3 regions of the Syntrophotalea acetylenica genome follow, and region 1 is predicted to be linked to each of the others. Evidence: predicted binding sites of a transcription regulator. Region 1 holds the regulator's gene; each other region holds the start of a gene.
The links. The regulator HrcA, encoded in region 1, represses chaperone genes, less so after heat shock. The targets are predictions, from matches to a motif close to TGTTAGCACTCNNNNNNNNNGAGTGCTAACA.
Positions count from the first base shown of each region.

Region 1 (6,602 bases):
GCCTGTTCAATGGACTGAATGCTCACTGCGAGCGGTTTTTCATTACCCGCATGACGGCCTTGTCTGCAAGGTTCTTTGAAGAACCGGGAGGCAACGTGCAAATCGGCTGCCTTCGAATTCTGAACCGGCTGATGGGTTTTCAGGACCTATCGCCCGGCACGAAACAACGCATCCGACAGCGCAGCAGGCTCGGTACCTACCCGGTAGGGGTCGGCGTGCTGTTGGCCGTTATTTTTCTTGCCGCCACCTCCTTGTTGTATTTTATCGCCTAGCTCTGTGCCGACGGTCCCGCGGGGTTGCGGACGACCTGCGCCAAAAAGTTTCCGCCGCTGTGGCGAGGCCAATCGAAAGGAACGATTTCAACATGAAAAAGCTGCTTGTGGCCCTGGACTGTTCTCCGCTATCGATGCGGGCTGCCAGCTATGCGGCGGAGATTGTGCCGCACCTTCCCGATGCCCAGGTCATTCTGTTCACGGTTCTTACCGGCGTCCCCAGCAGCGAAAAAAAACCGGATGACACCGTCAAGCCCGAAACGCGTCAATCGCAGGGCGACGAGGATCACCTGCAGGAGCAGAACGAGGTGGAAAAAGTTTTGACCCAAGCCGCGCAAATGTTTGCCGAACAGCAGCTTCCCGCCGAGCGCCTGACAGTGCTCGCCAAGCCGCTGCGGCGCGGCATTGCCCAGGATATTGCCGATGAAGCCCGGGCTTTTGGCTGTGATACCGTGGTGGTGGGCCGGCGGGGCCTTTCCAAAATGAAGCAGATGGTTCTGGGCAGTGTTTCCCGGGACCTGATTCAGAAAAGCGAAGGTCTGGCGGTTTGGGTCATCGACTGAGCTTTCGGAAGCGGATTGTTCTGCCGTGACGTCTCTGTATATCCACGTACCGTTCTGTCTTCGCAAGTGTCCGTATTGCGACTTTTTTTCCCTGCCTCTGAATGCTTCACAGCTTGAAGGCTTCCCACAGCTGGTTATTGCCCATCTCGAGCAGGAAAGACATCGCGACCGCTGGCAGGGACCTTTCTCGACCGTTTTTTTCGGCGGCGGGACGCCTTCGCTGCTGCCGCCGCGCGCCGTCGGCCTGATTCTGCAGCATGCCGATCGGTTGTTCGGTCTGAGCCGCGACGCCGAAATCAGCCTGGAGGCGAATCCGGGCACGGTCACCGCCGGCAAGTTGCTGGGTTATCACGGTGCCGGTATCAATCGACTTTCTTTCGGGGTCCAGTCCCTGAACGACAGGAGCCTCGCCCGGCTGGGCCGGATTCACAGCGCCGCGGAAGCGCGTCTTGCTTTCCGATGGGCACGGCAGGCCGGGTTCGATAATGTCGGCTGCGACCTGATCTTCGCCCTTCCCGACCAGCCCCCCAAGGCGCCCTGGCCGATCTTGAATCCATCCTTCAGCTTGGCCCGGAGCATCTTTCCTGTTACGGCCTGGGCATCGAGCCCGAAACCCCCTTTGCCTGCCAGGTGGAAGCGGGGCACATGCAACCGGCGACCGAGGAGGTCTATGCCGAAAGTTTCATGCTGCTGCATGAACGATTGATTGCGGCGGGGTTTGCGCATTATGAAATCTCAAACTACGGGCGAACCGGCCGCCAATGCCTGCACAATCTTCTTACCTGGAAGCGCCAGGCTTACCTTGGCGTCGGCCCCGGCGCTCACTCCTTCTGCGACCGCCAGTGGGGCTGGCGCGGCATGGTACCTGCCGATCTGACATCGTACCGGGATGCGCTTGCCGCGCATCGGGATCCCGTGGTGGAACTGGAAACTTTCGATCGCCGCGGTGCCATGGCCGAGACCGCGTACCTTGCCCTGCGCTGTGCCGAAGGTATTGATGAGGCAGCGTTTTTAAGGCGTTTCGGGATTGGCTTCGCAGAGGCGTTTCCCGTTGCCGTGAAACGCTGCGGTCCGCATTTGATCTGCCGCCAGGGACGTTGGCGGCTGGACCTTCAGGGGTGGCTGCTGTTCGACCATTTAATCAACCCCTTCCTGTAGGCGTTTTCCCTTTGTTTTTCCACCTGCTTTGCCCTTGACAAAGGGTAGGGCCGTTGTTATGTTGTTTCCCGTTAGCACTCAACAAGTCAGAGTGCTAACGTCCTTTCAAGCCGGATGCCCCGGCTTGTTTTACGATTGCGTATCGCGATGAACGAAGAGTTGAACGAACGCTGTCGGCTGATACTTGAGGCCATCATCGAGGATTACATCCTGTCGGGGGAGCCCATCGGTTCGCGGGCTTTGACGCGCAGGCACGCGATCCCTCTGTCGCCGGCAACGGTCCGCAATGTCATGGCCGACCTGGAAGAGATGGGATACCTGACGTCCCCGCACACCTCTGCCGGGCGCATACCGACCGAGAAAGGTTACCGCTTCTATCTGGACAGCCTGCTTCGAATCAAGCAGCTGTCGCCCAGCAAGCGGCAATCGATCCGCGAGCATTACCGGAATCGCAGGTTGCGCATGGAGGAGTTGTTGCGTGAAGCCGGACGCATCCTGTCCACCTCCTCCAGCTACACGGGGGTGGTCATGGTGCCGCAGTTGGCAACCACCATCTGCCGCCGTATCGACTTCGTCAGACTTTCGGCGCGCCGTATCCTGGCGGTTTTTGTCAGCCAGTCCGGGATTGTCGAGCACAAGATTATCGAGTCGGATCTGCCGCTCAACGAGTCTCAGCTGCAGGAAGCGGCCAATTATCTCAACCAGACATACAGCGGACTCTCCATCCAGGACATCAAACAACGCATTGTGGTTCAGATGGCGGAGGAAATGGCCACCTACGATACCCTGCTCCGGCGTGCCCTGCATCTGTCATGTCTGGCCTTGGAGGATGATTTCGGCGGTCAGATCTACATCGAGGGCGCATCGAATATCCTCGATCAGCCGGAATTCAATGATTTGAGCCGCATGAGGCGTCTGATGCGGACATTCGATCAGAAAAACCTGCTGATGGAATTGCTGCACAAAAGCCAGTTGGCCGAAGGCGTGCAGATCTACATCGGCAGCCCGGATCATTACAGCGACATCGAGGGGTGCAGTCTGGTTGCGGCATCGTTTTCCAGCCGCTGGGGCGCCATCGGCACCCTGGGTATCATCGGGCCGACCCGCATGCCGTATTCGACGGTCATCCCGCTGGTCGATTTTACCGCCGGACTGATCGGCAGTATTCTGGACAGTGAAGAGGAATAGAAATAGGAATAGGAGACGAACTATCGTGGCAGAACCGAAAAACCAGGCAACCGAAACGGACCAGGGCCTGAGCGAAGAGACCGCCGCCGCAGTGCCGGAAGGCACGCAGGCCGAAGCGGCTCCGCTTGCCGCCGTGCAACAGGAACTGGCTGAGGCGTTGGCCGAAAAGCAGAAAAACTGGGATCTCTATCTGCGCGAGCGGGCTGAACTGGAAAACTTCCGCAAGCGCATGCAGCGGGAAAAGGAGGATCTGGTACGGTTCGCCAATGAAAACCTGCTGCGCGAAGTCCTGACCGTTGTGGACAATCTCGAGCGGGCCATCGACCACGCCCGCGGCAGCGAAGAAACGGTGCAGGGACTCATGGAAGGGGTTGAGATGACCCTTTCCCAGTGCCGCAAGCTGCTGGAAAAGTTTGGTGTGACGCCGGTCGCGGCGGTGGGTGAACCGTTCGATCCGACCTGGCACGAAGCCATGGGGCAGCTGGAAAGCGCCGAGCATCCGCCCAATACCGTACTGCAGGAAATGCAAAAAGGCTACCTGCTCAACGACCGGTTGCTGCGTCCGGCCCTGGTGCTGGTTTCCAAATCCCCCGCAGCCGACGAATAGCCCTGGTTGCACACCAATTAAACGCCAGATTCAAATTTAAAGGAGGATATATACTCATGGGAAAAGTTATCGGAATCGACCTCGGCACCACCAACTCCTGCGTGGCTGTCATGGAAGGTGGAGAGCCTGTGGTCATCGCCAATGCCGAAGGTTCCCGCACCACCCCGTCGATGGTGGCCTTCACGGAAAGTGGTGAGCGCCTGGTCGGCCAGCAGGCCAAGCGTCAGGCTGTGACCAATCCGGAGAACACATTGTTCGCCATCAAGCGGCTGATCGGCCGCAAGTTCGAAAGCGACGCCGTTCAGAAAGACATCAAGGTCAGCCCGTTTGCTATCGTCAAGGCCGATAATGGCGATGCCTGGGTAGAAGTGCGCGGGAAAAAATACAGCCCTCCCGAGATTTCAGCCATGATTCTGCAGAAAATGAAGCAGACCGCTGAAGACTATCTCGGCGAAGCCGTCACCGATGCGGTTATAACTGTTCCTGCCTATTTCAACGATTCGCAGCGCCAGGCCACCAAGGATGCCGGCAAGATCGCCGGTCTGAACGTGCTGCGCATTATCAACGAGCCGACCGCCGCCTCTCTTGCCTATGGCCTGGACAAGAAAAACGAAGAAAAAATCGCCGTTTTCGACCTGGGTGGCGGCACCTTTGACATTTCCATCCTGGAACTGGGCGACGGCGTTTTCGAAGTCAAATCGACCAATGGGGATACCTTTCTGGGCGGCGAAGATTTCGATCAGCACATTATGGATTATGTCGCCGACGAATTCAAAAAGGATCAGGGCATTGACCTGCGCAAGGACAAGATGGCCCTGCAGCGCCTCAAGGAAGCCTGCGAAAAGGCCAAGTGCGAGCTGTCCACCTCCATGGAAACGGATATCAACCTGCCGTTTATCACGGCAGACCAGTCGGGGCCCAAGCACCTTAACATCCGCCTGACCCGTTCCAAGCTGGAAAGCATCTGTGCCAGTCTGCTGGCAAAATTGGTCGAACCCTGCCGCATGGCTCTCAAGGATGCCGGCCTTTCGGCTTCCGATGTCGACGAAGTGCTGCTGGTCGGTGGCATGACCCGCATGCCGGCGGTGCAGGCCAAAGTCCAGGAAATCTTCGGCAAGACCCCCAACAAGGGTGTCAACCCCGATGAGGTTGTTGCCATCGGCGCCGCGATTCAGGGCGGGGTGCTCAAGGGCGAGGTCAAGGACGTGCTGCTGCTGGACGTCACCCCCCTGTCCCTGGGGATTGAGACCCTCGGCGGCATCATGACCAAGCTGATCGAGAAAAACACTACCATTCCCTGCAAAAAAAGCCAGATTTTCTCCACCGCCGCCGATAACCAGCCGGCGGTATCGGTTCACGTGCTTCAGGGCGAGCGGGAGATGGCGTCCGACAACAAGACCATCGGCCGTTTTGAGCTGGTCGGCATTCCGCCGGCGCCGCGCGGTGTGCCTCAGATCGAAGTTGCTTTTGACATCGATGCCAACGGCATTCTGCATGTTTCGGCCAAGGATCTGGGCACAGGCAAGGAACAGTCGATCCGCATCACGGCTTCTTCAGGCCTGAGCGACTCTGAAATCGACAAGATGGTCAAGGACGCCGAGGCCCATTCCACCGAGGACAAGAAAAAGCGTGAACTGATCGAAGCCCGCAACCAGGCCGATGGCCTCGCCTACTCCACCGAAAAGACCCTCAAGGAGCACGGGGACAAGGTGGACGAGGCAACCCGGAAGAATATCCAGGATGCCCTGGAGGAACTCAAGAAAAGCATGGACGGCGACAGCGCCGACGCCATTCGCCAGAAGAGCGAAGCCTTGGCTACCGCTTCCCACAAACTGGCCGAGGCGGTCTACAAGCATGGCCAGGAGGGCGCGCAGACCGCCGCGGACGATGCCCCGCAAGGCGGCGGCGACGAAGGCGTGGTCGATGCGGAGTTTGAAGAAGTGGACGATAAGAACAAGTAAACCGTCAGTATTCTGCAACCTTACAGGAGCCGGGGTTTGTCCCCGGCTCCTGTTGCGTTGGGAATTTTCCGCCAGGCGTTGCAGGGTTCATGGCCGGCTGAAACATAAGGAATATCAAAGTTGAGCAAGCGCGATTATTACGAGGTTCTGGGTGTTCATCGCAACGCCAGCGAAACGGAAATCAAGAAAGCCTATCGTAAACTGGCGATCCAGTTCCATCCCGACAAGAACGCCGGTGACAAACAGGCCGAGGACAAGTTCAAGGAAATTTCCGAAGCCTACTCGGTTTTATCCGATACCCAACAGCGCGTTATTTACGATCAATATGGTCATGCCGGGCTGAATGGCGGCGGTGGAGGAGGCAGTTATTCCTCCGGCGGCTTTAGCGGAACCCCTTTCGAAGACCTGTTCGGAGACCTGTTCGGAGATATCTTCGGGAATCGTGGCGGTCAGCGCAGTCGTGGCCGGCGGGGTGACGACCTGCGTTACAACCTCTCCATCAGTTTTGAAGAGGCGGCTTTCGGTCTGGAAACCAAAATCCAGATCCCCCGCTATCAAACCTGCGGGACCTGCAACGGCATCGGCGCCAAACCCGGTACCAGCCCGCGGGTTTGCGCTACCTGCCAGGGCGCTGGCCAGGTGCGCATTCAGCAGGGTTATTTTTCCCTGACCCGGCCCTGTCCCGACTGTCACGGTGAGGGCCAGATCATCGACCAGCCGTGTGCCGAATGCCATGGCAGCGGCAGGGTGCGGGGCAAACGCACATTGTCTCTGAAGATCCCGGCAGGGGTTGAAACCGGCAGCCGCCTGAAGCTGTCCGCCGAGGGGGAGCCCGGCCTGCATGGCGGACCTC
Region 1 covers NZ_CP015455.1:141,392-147,993, forward strand. The annotation lists gene A6070_RS00705 (Na(+)/H(+) antiporter subunit D) at 1-272, shown strand, start outside; gene A6070_RS00710 (universal stress protein) at 365-835, shown strand; gene A6070_RS16620 (coproporphyrinogen-III oxidase family protein) at 861-1,541, shown strand; gene A6070_RS15035 (hypothetical protein) at 1,481-1,993, shown strand; gene hrcA (heat-inducible transcriptional repressor HrcA) at 2,141-3,181, shown strand; gene grpE (nucleotide exchange factor GrpE) at 3,207-3,788, shown strand; gene dnaK (molecular chaperone DnaK) at 3,845-5,749, shown strand; gene dnaJ (molecular chaperone DnaJ) at 5,870-6,602, shown strand, end outside.

Region 2 (6,602 bases), 330 kb from region 1:
TGAAAATCAGGCGCGCACCTGGGGCAGCAGTTCCTCAAGCAGCGCAAAATATTCTTCCATGTCGGCCATGGTCATGTCGCCCATGTGCGGGATGCGGAATGTCGTATTTTTGATCTTGCCGTAGCCGCCGTCCATGGCATAGCCGCGTTCACCGAGCAGTTCCTTGAGACGGGCCACATCGGTGCGGCCGTCGTTGGCGACGGCGGTCAAGGTCTGGGAGCGAGCGCCTTCGGCGGCATACAGCCCAAAGCCCTGCTTCAGGGCCCAGGCGCGGGTGGTGTCGGCCATCAGGCGGTGGCGTGCGTAGCGGTTTTCCAGGCCCTCGGCGAACATTTTCTGCAACTGGTGGCGCAGGGCGAAGATCATGCTGATGCAGGGCGTGCTGGGGGTGTTGTTTTTCTCGTCGTTCTTTTCGAATTCCTCGAAATCGAAATAGTAGCCCCGGTTGGGAGTGGTGCGCGCCTTGTCCAGGGCCTTGCGGCTGACGGCGAACACGGCCAGTCCCGGCGGCAGGGCGAAGGCCTTCTGTACGCCGGCCAGGCAGACATCGATGCCCAGGGCGGTGACGTCGATGGGGACGGCGCTCATGGAGGAGACGGTATCCACGATGAAGGAGACATCGGGGTATTTCTGCATCACCGCGGCAATCTCCTCAAGAGGTGACATGACTCCTGTGGAAGTTTCGTTGTGAACCAGGGTCATGGCGTCGTATTTGCCGGTAGACAGGGCCTCGTCAACCATCGCCGCGGTTACCGGTTGCCCCCATTCGGCGCTGAATACGTCGGCTTCGAGGCCACAGCGCAGGGTAACGTCGTACCACTTCTTGCTGAATGCGCCGTTGGCGAAACAGGCGCAGCGTTTTTGCACCAGGTTACGGACCGCACCCTCCATAACGCCGAAGGCGCTGGATGTGGACAGAAAAACCGGTCCGGGGGCATTCAGCAGTTTTTTAAGGCCGTCGACGACTTCTTTGTGCAGGACGGCGTACTCTTTCATGCGGTGGCCGATCATGGGGGTGGCCATGACTTCCAGAACGTCGGCACTCACTTCAACGGGTCCGGGGATATAGAGTTTCTTGCTCATGGCTGTCTGCTCCTTCGGAAAATAAAAAACGCCTGGCCCTTGTTCAAGGGGGCCCAGGCGTACGGCTCTCAGGTCTTTTGATCCCGCTCCCCGGTGGTGAACCACCTCGAGACGCCAGTTACGGGAGACCTGCAAATTGTCGGAACTCATGCGAGTTGAAAACCAAGTAACACACCTGCTTTCTCAAAGTCAAGCCGGTTTCTTGGCGATCCGGTATACATTCCGGGGGAGATTTTATGAGATCGCCCGGTCTTTGCAGAAATTTATCGAAATCCCTTGACATTCACCATCAGCTGATTATATTTAGCCTTGCTTGTTAGCACTCACCCAAAACGAGTGCTAACATCGAGCCAAAGTCCAGGGCTTTGGTCCGCGCTTGCAACGGACTTGAGCTTTTTTGTTTGGATGTTGAGAAGGTTTTTTTCGGGATGCGTCCCGCACTCAAAATTTTTATGACCGAACGAAAGGAGAATGCAGCATGAACATCAGACCTTTGCGTGATCGTATCATCGTGGAACGGACCGAAGAGGAAACCACCACCGCCGGTGGCCTCATTATTCCTGACTCCGCCAAGGAAAAACCCCAGCAGGGTGTCGTCAAGGCCGTAGGCAAGGGCAAGGTGCTCGAAGATGGCACCGTGCTTCCCATGGACATCAAGGTCGGCGACCGCGTTCTGTTTGGCAAATACGCCGGCAGCGAGATCAAGATCGACGGCAAGGAATATCAGATCATGCGTGAAGACGATATTCTCGGTATTCTCGAGTAAATCGCTATTGTTTCAGTAAAGCCAATCCAAAGGAGGATAAACAGATATGTCTGCCAAGGAAATCAAATTCGGACAGGATGCCCGCGCTCTGATTCTCAGCGGTGTCAATCAGTTGGCCGATGCTGTTAAAGTTACTCTCGGCCCCAAGGGTCGTAATGTCGTCATCGACCGTTCGTTCGGCGCTCCCCTGATTACCAAAGACGGCGTTTCCGTCGCCAAGGAAATTGAACTGGAAAACAAGTTCGAAAACATGGGTGCCCAGCTTGTCAAGGAAGTCGCTTCCAAGACCTCCGATGTCGCCGGTGACGGTACCACCACCGCGACCGTTCTGGCCCAGGCCATTTATCGCGAAGGGGTCAAGCTGGTGACCGCGGGCCACAATCCCATGGAAATCAAGCGCGGCATCGACAAGGCGGTTGAGTCTGCCGTAGCTTACCTGAAGGAACTGTCCAAGCCGATCAAGGATCACAAGGAAATCGCACAGGTCGGTACCATCTCCGCCAATAGCGATAAAACCATCGGTGACATCATCGCCGAAGCCATGGAAAAAGTCGGCAAGGAAGGCGTCATCACCGTCGAAGAAGCCAAAGCCATGGAAACCAGCCTTGAAACCGTGGAGGGCATGCAGTTCGACCGTGGTTACCTGTCTCCCTACTTCGTGACCGACGCCGAGCGCATGGAAGTGGTCATGGAAGACGCTCTGATCCTGATTCATGACAAGAAGATCAGCAACATGCGCGACATGATCAACGTCCTCGAGGCTGTTGCCAAACAGGGCCGTCCGCTGCTGATCATCGCCGAGGACATCGAGGGTGAAGCCCTGGCCACCCTGGTGGTCAACAAACTCCGCGGCACCCTCAACGTTGCTGCCGTCAAGGCTCCCGGCTTCGGCGATCGCCGCAAGGCCATGCTTGAGGACATCGCTATTCTCACCGGTGGCAAGGTGATTTCCGAGGAAGTCGGCTTCAAGCTGGAGAATGCCACCATCGACATGCTCGGCAACGCCAAACGGATCGTCATCGACAAGGAAAACACCACCATCATCGATGGCGCCGGCAGCGAAGCGGACATTCAGGGCCGGGTCAAGCAGATCCGTGCCCAGATCGAAGAGACCAAGAGCGATTACGATCGCGAAAAACTGCAGGAGCGCCTGGCCAAGCTGGTTGGCGGCGTTGCCGTGGTCAAGGTCGGTGCCGCTACCGAAACCGAGATGAAGGAGAAAAAGGCCCGTGTCGAAGACGCCCTGCACGCAACCCGCGCGGCCGTCGAAGAGGGCATCGTCCCCGGAGGCGGGGTGGCCCTGATCCGCTGCATCAAGGCACTCGAAGCCCTTGACCTGCCTGGTGAGCAGAAATTCGGTGTCAATATCGTCAAGCGCGCCATGGAAGAACCCCTGCGCCAGATTTCGGCCAACGCCGGAGCCGAGGGCTCCATTGTGGTCAATCAGGTCCGCGGCGGCGAAGATACCTTCGGCTTCAATGCGGCCAGCGACGAGTATTGCGATATGCTCGAAGCCGGCATTATCGACCCCACCAAGGTGGTGCGCAGCGCCCTGCAGAACGCCTCTTCGGTGTCCGGCCTGATGCTGACCACCGAAGCCTGCGTTGCCGAGCTTCCCAAGGAAGAAGCTGGCGGCATGCCTGGTGGTATGCCCGGCGGCATGGGCGGCATGGGTGGCATGGGCGGCATGATGTAATTGCCCTGACACTGTAGCGGTATAAACAAAAGCCCCCCGGAGAGATCCGGGGGGCTTTTGTTTTCCGTGAAATGCTGCTGGTTTGCCGGGGGCTTTCAGAGCACCTGCAGCAGAACGCTGCGATCCTGACTCATGGGGGCAACGCTCATCAGGCGTTCTTCGCCATCGTGGAACAGGCGCACAGTTACCTGCATCTGGTCGCGGCCTTTGCCGTAGCCGGCGACGATGGCGGCCGCCAGCAACAGGTCGTTTGGTGTCGGGTTGCCGCTGATCAGACCGGTCGGGCCGCGAAACTCCGGGGCATGCATCAGGATATAACCCGGACGGGCGGCGGCCTGCAGGTTTTCATTGTCTTCCTGGTTGCGCCCCAAGGTCAGCTTCGCCGAGCAGGAGAGGCGAAACTGTCGACCGAGTTTAAGGATTTCGATATCCTGTACGGTGCATTCGGGTTGATGTTCCAGCAGGTCCCGCAGTTTGCCGGTAAAGGACTTTTCCGTTAAAAGGCAACCGCCCCCGGATCCGGGATATTCATGCAGGTCCCATTGCCGGGCATAGTCCTCCTGGCGCTTGCGGGAACGGCCCTGGATGTCGAGAAGCTTTTCACGGGCAACCAGACCCTGTTCCTCCATTGCGGTTGGCGGCAGAAGCCGGGCGCACAAGGGGCGCAGAATGATGTCGGCGCAGCCGGCATGTTTGGCGACGGCCTGAAGGGCATTGTAGTTCTGGCTCATGGGGCGCTGGCCGAGAACTTCCCCGGAAAATAGAAAATCAAATTCACCACTTTGGACATGGCGCGCCGCCAGTCGGAACATCAGGGCGTGGCAATCGATGCAGGGATTGAGATTTCTGCCGTAGCCGTAGCGGGGTTTTTTCAGCATATCCAGGTGGATGTCGCCGATGTTTTCGACGATCAGTGGAATATCGATCTGGCGGGCGGCCTGTCGGGCCCGCTCCGCGCCGAAAAAGGGGGTCACGAATACGATGCCGGTGACCGCGACGCCCTGGCGTTTGAGGGTCAGGGCCGCAAGGGTGCTGTCGAGCCCCCCGGAAAAAAGACCGAGAGCTTTACTCATAACAAAATCAACCTCCGAAATTTCTGCACGCGAACCCGGGTTGTCTGAACCCTCCGAGACCCGTTCCGGTGCGGGAGCGGCATGGAAACTGTCCGTGGTTTCATTGATATCACCGCTGCTGCAGCGATACCTCTTGCCCTGTCGCGCTTTTTGGTGGTAATGTTTAGTTTGATCCGATAAAACGCAGTTTCATTTCTGTATACGAAATTCGTCTTGCCAGGGGCCTTACAACAGTGAAAAAGAGCAAAAACATATTGCAGGACAACTATGGGCGCACCATAGAGTATCTGCGGCTGTCGGTGACCGACCGGTGCAATCTGCGCTGTCGTTACTGCATGCCGGCCAGCGGGGTTGAGACCATCGACCATGCCGATATCCTCTCCTACGAGGAAATGTTGCGCGTGGTGGCGGTGGCGATTCGCTGCGGGGTCAAAAAAATTCGTGTGACCGGCGGCGAGCCGCTGGTGCGCAAGGGCATCGTCGAGTTCATCCGTGATATGTCCGATCTTTCCAAAAAAATTGAAATCACCCTCACCACCAACGGCATCCTGCTGGCGGACATGGCGGCGGACCTGCGCAAGGCCGGTCTGAGTCGGGTCAATGTCAGTCTCGATACGTTGCGGGAGGATCGGTTTTTGGAGATCACCCGTCGTGCCGGGCTGCAGAAAGTCATCGATGGCTTGCATGCGGCGGAGGCCGTTGGTCTTACGCCCCTTAAAATCAATATGGTTCCGATTCGCGGAGTCAACGATGATGAAATTGCCGATTTTGCCCGTCTGACCCTCGATCAGCCGTGGGAAGTCCGTTTCATTGAGTTCATGCCGGTCAGCGACGGTCTGGATTATACACCGGACAACATGTTCCCGGCCGCCGATATCATCAAGGCGCTGGAAAATGTCGGCAAGCTGGTTTCCGAGTTGCGGCAAGGCCCGGCTGGCCCGGCCCGCATGTTTCATTTTCCCGACAGTCCGGGTCATATCGGTGTGATTCCGGCGGTTTCCGAGCATTTCTGTGGCGAATGCAACCGCATGCGCATCACGGCCGATGGGCGCATCCGACCCTGCCTGTTTTCCACTGAGGAAATCGATCTGCGCGGTGCCTTGCGTCGCAACGCCAGCGATGCGGAACTCGAGGCAATTCTTCGCAACGCCGCCTGCGCCAAACCCGAACGCCATCACATCGGGGAAAAGGACTTCCGTCAGGGCAAGCGCCGTATGCACGGCATCGGCGGCTGAGACGTATTGCTTTCTGCTTCGTGCGGCCCCGGAAGCGTCAAGCTTCCGGGGCCGTTTCCGTTTTTGCGTGTCGTCACCGCCGGTCTCCCTTCGAGGCAAGGTTTATATTTTCTCCGCCGCCGCCAGACCGTCGGCTACCAGCTCCAGAACATGACATGCTTTTTGCGGCAGCCCCGCATGGTTGATGGCGTCCTGCAATTGCATGATACATCCCGGGCAGGCGGTCGCCACGATTTCGGCGCCGCTGTCCCGGATCCCTTCGGCTTTCAGGGCACCAAGCTGTTTGCTGACATCGTAATGGTAGACCGAAAACGTCCCCCCCAAACCGCAACAGGCATCGGCATTTTTCATATCGACCATGCGTACCGAGGGCAGCGCTGACAGCAAACGGGGAGGAGCATCCTTCAGCCCGGCCTGACGCAGATGGCAAGGCACATGGTAGGCAACGGGGCGCGGATTGTCATGGCGGGGCATGCGCAGCAGTTTTTCCTCTATTCCCTGCTTTATCAGAAACTCATGGATATCCATGACCTTGTCGGAAAGTGCCGCATGCTGCGGACCGAGGTCGCAAAAATGCCTGGTCAAACCGCTGTGGCAGGAGGCGCAGGCGGTGATGATGACATCGGCCTTGTGCGCCGTCAGGGCCTCCAGGTTGCGGTCCGCAAGCCGCGCCGCGGCTTGGCCGTCGCCGGCGCAAAGCGCCGGCAATCCGCAGCATCCCTGGTCTCTGGGGATGAGAATGTTCATGC
Region 2 covers NZ_CP015455.1:473,421-480,022, forward strand. The annotation lists gene A6070_RS02165 (pyridoxal-phosphate-dependent aminotransferase family protein) at 7-1,083, opposite strand; ZMP/ZTP riboswitch at 1,128-1,215, opposite strand; gene groES (co-chaperone GroES) at 1,562-1,849, shown strand; gene groL (chaperonin GroEL) at 1,896-3,545, shown strand; gene A6070_RS02180 (DUF814 domain-containing protein) at 3,641-4,618, opposite strand; gene moaA (GTP 3',8-cyclase MoaA) at 4,852-5,853, shown strand; gene A6070_RS02190 ((Fe-S)-binding protein) at 5,956-6,602, opposite strand, start outside.
Region 2: the regulator HrcA is predicted to act here: its motif matches at 1,398-1,428, upstream of groES (co-chaperone GroES).

Region 3 (6,602 bases), 590 kb from region 1:
TGTCGTGCAGATACTGGTACAGCTCAAGATAGAATCGCTGCTTGGCAGTGAACTTGACAGCGTTGTGGCGCGACTCTCCCTGGGGAAAATAGGCGCTGAACACCCACACCGGAGCACCGCCACCCGTGTCATAGGCGGCACCGACAAGGCGTCGCTGGCTGTCAGCGGCATCGCCCGGCAAACCCTTGACTACTTCGACCGGAACCTGACGGGACATCAGGGCAACGCCGTAATGGCTCTTCTGCCCATGATATGTTACGTGATAACCCATTTCGCGGATGGCCTCGACGGGGAAATCCCCGTCCGGCACCTTGGTTTCCTGCAGGCCGATAATATCGGGCGCATGTTTTTCGATCACGGCCTGCAACTGGTGAAGGCGGGCGCGAATTCCGTTGACATTGAACGAAACAATTTTCATTTTTCATATCCCTTCAAGCGCCTGCCTTCTCCCAACGCGGAATCCGCCTTGTCCGGCGGCATGCCTCAATAATCGATGAGCAACGCCAGAAAATCCTCGCCATAGCGCTCCAGCTTGCGTTGACCGACACCGTTGACGCTCAGCAACCCTGCCGCATCCCGCGGCCGTCTGGCGGCCATTTCCGCAAGCGTGGCATCCGAAAACACGACGAAAGGGGGCACCTGCTCACGATCGGCCAGCCGCTTGCGCAATGTGCGCAAGGCTTCAAACAAGCCTTCATCGTAGGACCAGCCCGCGGCATTGCGCGGTGCGGCACTGCGGACCGCACGCACCCTGATTCGCGGCCTGGCCAACCGCAGCGAGGTCTCTCCGCGCAGCAACGGCCGTGCTTTTTCAGTCAAACGCAATATGGAGTAATTGCCTACGTCCTGATACAGGTAACCGTGATGCACCAACTGCCGCAGCAGGCTGCCCCAAACGTCCCGGCTGACATCGGCGCCGATGCCGTAGGTCGACAGCCGGTCGTGCCCAAGTCGCTTGATACGATCGCTGTCGGCACCGCGCAGCACGTCGATAACATGCCCGGCACCAAAACGCTGCCCGACGCGGTACACACAGGACAGGGCTTTGCGCGCGTCCTCGGTGGCGTCGTAGGATTCCGGGGGCTGAAGACAAATATCACAGTTGCCGCAATCTTCCGTCGTCTGCTCCCCGAAATACCCCAGCAGCACGCGGCGCCGGCAGGTAAGCGCTTCGGCGAACGCCGCCATGGCGTTGAGCTTGTGCAGTTCGATGCGGTTCTGTTCCTCGTTGCCGCCTTTTTCGATCAGGCCCCGGCACAATGCCACATCCCCGTAACCAAACAACAGCAGAGCCTCCGCCGGCAGGCCATCGCGCCCGGCGCGCCCGGTTTCCTGATAATAGCCTTCGATATTCTTGGGCATGTCGTAATGCACCACGAAGCGAACATTCGATTTGTCGATACCCATGCCAAACGCCACCGTTGCCACCACAACCTGCAGTTCGTCCCGCAGGAACAGCTCCTGCACACGGTTTCTTTCGCCATCCGCCAGGCCGGCATGATATGGCGCTGCCGAGATCCCCGCATCGCATAAACGGGTGGCCACTTCCTCCACCCGCTTGCGGCTCAGCGCGTAGACAATTCCGGCCTCACCGCCGTGCGCGGCAAGAAAGGTCGCCAGTTGCCGGGCCGGCTGGTGCTTTTCCAGCACCGTATATCGAATGTTGGGACGATCGAAGCTGGTGATGAAGCTATCCTCACGGGACAGCCCGAGACCCGCCAGGATATCCTGGCGGGTCTGTGCATCGGCAGTCGCGGTCAGGGCGACGAGAGGAACCTCGGGAAAATGCCGGCGCAGCTGGCCCAGTTGAATATACTCCGGCCTGAAATCGTGCCCCCACTGGGAAATGCAATGCGCCTCGTCGACGGCGAACAGCGCGACATCGATATCCGCCAGTCTCTCCAGAAAACCGGACCCCATCAGGCGCTCCGGGGCGATATACAACAGTTCGAGGCGCCCCCCGTGCAGATCGGCCAGCACCCGGCGGGCCTCCGCGGAGGCAAGGGAGGAGTTGTAGTAGGCGGCGCGGACACCATTAACGCGCAACGCATCGACCTGATCTTTCATCAGGGATATCAGCGGCGACACGACAATGGCGACCCCCTTGCGCATCAACGCCGGCAGCTGGTAGCAGAGAGACTTCCCTCCGCCGGTCGGCATCAGCACAAAGGCATCCCGACCGGCAACGAGCCGGCGGATGATCTCTTCCTGCAGGGGGCGAAAGGACTGAAAACCGAAAACGCGCCTCAAAATATCCAGCGGATCGGGGTACATGGCAAACCTTTGATTTATGAAGTAAGTTCCTTTGTGCAGTGAGCAGGCCGGCCGCTCGTCGTCCAATGCAGGCGCTACGGCATCAGGCGCCGCCGGTTCTTTTTTCAGCCACCAGCAAAAAGGGGGCATGGCAACGGTTGATGTTGCGAAGATTCAGCCCCACCCACCGATGGGGATCGAGGCCGGCGAAAAAATCCTGTACGGCCCGGCTTTCCTCCTCGCCGCCACCATGACCCGGATAAGCGGTCACGACCAGGCGCCCGCCGGCCGCCAGGCATGCTGCCGCCGCTTGCAGGGCCGCCAAGGTGGTTTCCCGGCGGGTCACCAAAGCGTGGTCTCCGCCCGGCAAATAGCCGAGATTGGCAACCACGGCCAGCGGTTCTTCCCGCAATACCGAGGACAGGCGCGAGTGGCAGCCTTCCACCAGAAACACACCGGCCGATGCCCTTTCAACAAGCGTGGCAGGGGTCTGACAGGCCACAAACGCCCCCGCGCTACGTAACCGCCTGGCGGTATTTTCCAGCGCCCGCTTTTGCAGGTCGAATGCCACGACCGTTCCCCCGGGGCCCACTTTTTGCCAGAGATACAGGGTGTCGTGTCCATTGCCGGCGGTAAGATCAACGGCCAACCCGCCCGCAACCAGCGCGGGCTGCAGCAGCAGCCGTGCCCAGCGGGTCATTTCCGTAAATTGTTTTAAAGCGGATTCCATGCTTTTCGCCTTTTCACGTTTCCCTGGCAACCAGACAGGGGCCATTATGGGGCGGCGCCCCCTCCCTGTCAACTCGCTCGGCCCCGACGGCTTTTTCGGCAGGACTTCCCGCACACCGGGCTTGAACCCGAAGCCGGAATCTGTTATAAAATTAGCACTCACAACCTTGGAGTGCTAACAATTGTTCCTGCCTTTCAGGAGATGGATAGCATGAGTAATTTGTCGCTGCCGATCCCTTCAGACAACCTGTCTCTCTATATCGCCCAGATCCGCCAGTTCGATCTGCTGTCCCGGGACGAGGAGTTCCGTCTGGCCTGCGCCTATCGCAAGAATGAGGACATCCAAGCCGCCCAGCGCCTGATTTGCGCCAATCTGCGTTTCGTGGTCAAAATCGCCCACGAATATCGCGGCTACGGACTGAAGCTGCTGGACCTCATCCAGGAAGGCAATATCGGCCTGATGAAAGCCCTGAAGAAATATGAACCGGAACGCGGCCTGCGCTTTATCACCTATGCTGTCTGGTGGATCAGAGCCTACATCCACAACTTCATCATCCGCAACTGGTCGCTGGTCAAAATCGGCACCACCCAGGCACAGAAGAAGCTGTTCTTCAAGCTCAACCAGGCGCGCAGCGCCATACGACGCCTGACCGGCAATGAGGACACTCAAACCATTGCCGAACAGCTCAACGTCCGCGATGAGGAGGTCGAGGAGATGGGCCGCCGCATGGCCGGCCGCGACACCTCCCTGGATGTCAACCTGGTGGAGGGCGAAGATTTCAGCCTGCTCGACGCCCTGGCGGACGATCGGGAAAACCAGGAGGAACAGCTCATCAGATATCAGGAAAACCGCCTCGCAAAGTCCCGGGTACATAACGCCATGGAACTGTTGAACGAAAGGGAACGGCGCATCGTGAAGGAGCGTATCCTCAAGGATGAACCAAGCACCCTGCAGGCACTGGCGGACGACTACGGCATCAGCCGCGAGAGAGTCCGGCAACTGGAAAAAAATGCCCTCGAAAAAATCCGCAAAGCCTTGACGGCAACCGCCCAATGTCTGCAGACCGAGTGAAGGCAATGGTAGCCCGGCAGTCTGGCTTGCCCTGCTGCACGATTGACAAATACGGGCAAATCCCTTACCTTTAGCGGGTTTGATAGCCTGTCAGAAACATCAGGCATCACGCGGGCCATGCCAGGGATACGGCGTCCCGATTTTTAACGCTTGCATATCCACCCCGTATCCCTGTCGTGTCGCGCATTCTATCCCCCGACAGCCCTTAAGGCGGAGGACAACACCCATGAAGTCGCTTATCTTCTCCCTGTCCGCCCTGTGCCTGCTGGCAGCCTGCTCGACGGCCAAGCTGCCCGAACCGCAGACCGCCGAAGAATATTTCCTTCGCGGAGAGCAGGCTTTTGCCGGCAAGGAATATACGGCTGCCATCGAGGCCTATCAAAAGGCCATGGAAATTTACGAAACAGCAGAACTGAACCGGCGCGCCGAACTACGCATAGCCGATGCCCACTTCGCCAGCAAGGACTATGTCGAGGCGTCGGCCGGATACGAAAATTATCTGAAGCGCCACCCCGGAACAGAGCAATCGGCCCGTGTCATGTTCCAGCTTGGAGAATCCTACTTCAACCAGATTCTGGCCATCGACCGCGACCAGACGGCCACACGCAACGCATTGATAACCTTTGAAAGCCTTATCAAGCTATACCCGACGGCTCCCGAAAGCGCTACCGCTCCCGAACGGATCAAGGCCTGTCGCAATCACCTGGCGGCCAACCAGCTGTATATCGGCCTGTTTTACTACAAGACCGACGAGCACCGGGCCGCCATCGGCAGATTCAGCCAGACGCTGGACACCTTCCCCGACAGCCCGGACAAGGACCAGGTCTACTACTACCTGGGGAGCACTTTTCTGAAAAACGGCCACCCCAACCTTGCCGTCACGACTTTCGAACAGCTTATCGCCGAATTTCCGCGCAGCCCCCTGGCTGTGAAGGCGAAAGCCATTTTGCGCGAAAAATTCTGAGAACCGCCGCCCGCTGTCCATCAGGCCAACGCCGCGGCCAAGGCTACCGGAACAGGGCAAATCCCGCCGGCATTGAAGCTTCCACCATGACCAACCCAACGGGCCGGCCAGCATTGCCGGTCCGTTGCAGCGTGGGCCTGCGCCGACACGCCGGCAAAGGCCTTTTATGAAGGAGCCAACCATGTCCATTCTGGATGATCGCATCGCTTGCCCGCATCTGCGCGAGCGCATCAAAACCACCCGGGAAGTCCTGCCGTACTTCAAAGATGGCATGACCCTCGGCTGGTCCGGGTTCACCCCCGTGGGCTACCCCAAGGCCATTCCCAAGGCGCTGGCGGACCATGTCGAAAAAAACGGCCTGCAGGGAAAAATGCGTTTCAACCTGCTTATCGGAGCATCCGTCGGCACCGAAACCGAGGACCGCTGGGCTTCTTTGGACATGATCGCCAGACGCTGGCCCTACCAGAGCGGCAAAAACATCCAGAAAGGGATCAACTCCGGCCGCATCCGCATGCAGGACAAACACCTGTCCATGTTCGCGCAGGATCTGCTCTACGGTTTTTACACCAAGGATTTCGGTGGCAGCCTTGACCTGGGAATTGTCGAAGCAAGCGCCATCAAGGAAGACGGCAGCATCATTCTGGCCGGCTCGGTCGGCATCGCCGGGGAGATCATCCATACCGCAAAGCACCTGATTATCGAGCTGAACACCACCATCCCCTCCTATGAGGGCCTGCACGACATCGTCCTGCCCGAACCGCCGCCCCACCGCCGACCGCACATGATCTGCAAGGTCAACGACCGTATCGGCACCACCTACGTCCCCTGCGACACCGACAAGATTCTCGCCATCGTGGAATCGCGGGAACCCGACAAAGGCCGCGCGCTGGGCGCCACCGACGAGATTTCCGAACGTATCGCCGGACATATCCTCGATTTCTTCCAGGCGGAAGTCAAGGCAGGACGGCTGCCCATCAACCTTTTGCCGCTGCAATCGGGAGTCGGCAACATCGCCAACGCCGTGGTTGGCGGACTGGTCAATGGACCCTTCTGCAACCTTTCGGTCTATACCGAAGTCCTGCAGGATACCATGCTCGACTTTTTCGACTCGGGCAAACTGGAGTATGCTTCGGCAACATCCCTGTCCTTCTCGGCGGAGGGATTTGAGCGGTTTTACAAAAAATGGGACGACTACACCCGCAGGATCGTGCTGCGACCCCAGCAGATCGCCAACAACCCCGAGATGATCCGGCGTTTGGGCGTCATCGCCATGAACACCCCCGTCGAGTTCGATATCTACGCCCACGCCAACTCGACCCTGGTCGGTGGCACGCGCATGATCAACGGCATCGGCGGTTCCGGCGACTTTTTACGCAACGCCTTTTTGTCGATCATGCACTCTCCCTCCGTACGCCCGACCAAAAGCGACCCCACGGGCATTACCTGCGTGGTGCCGATGGTACCCCACGTCGATCATACCGAACACGATCTCGATGTGCTGGTAACCGAACAAGGGCTGGCCGATCTGCGCGGCCTCTGCCCCCGCGATCGCGCACAGCTCATCATCAACAAATGCTCACATCC
Region 3 covers NZ_CP015455.1:734,837-741,438, reverse strand. The annotation lists gene xthA (exodeoxyribonuclease III) at 1-418, opposite strand, end outside; gene recQ (DNA helicase RecQ) at 484-2,274, opposite strand; gene mnmM (tRNA 5-(aminomethyl)-2-thiouridylate-methyltransferase MnmM) at 2,357-2,983, opposite strand; gene rpoH (RNA polymerase sigma factor RpoH) at 3,194-4,054, shown strand; gene A6070_RS03420 (outer membrane protein assembly factor BamD) at 4,281-5,018, shown strand; gene A6070_RS03415 (acetyl-CoA hydrolase/transferase C-terminal domain-containing protein) at 5,200-6,602, shown strand, end outside.
Region 3: the regulator HrcA is predicted to act here: its motif matches at 3,133-3,163, upstream of rpoH (RNA polymerase sigma factor RpoH).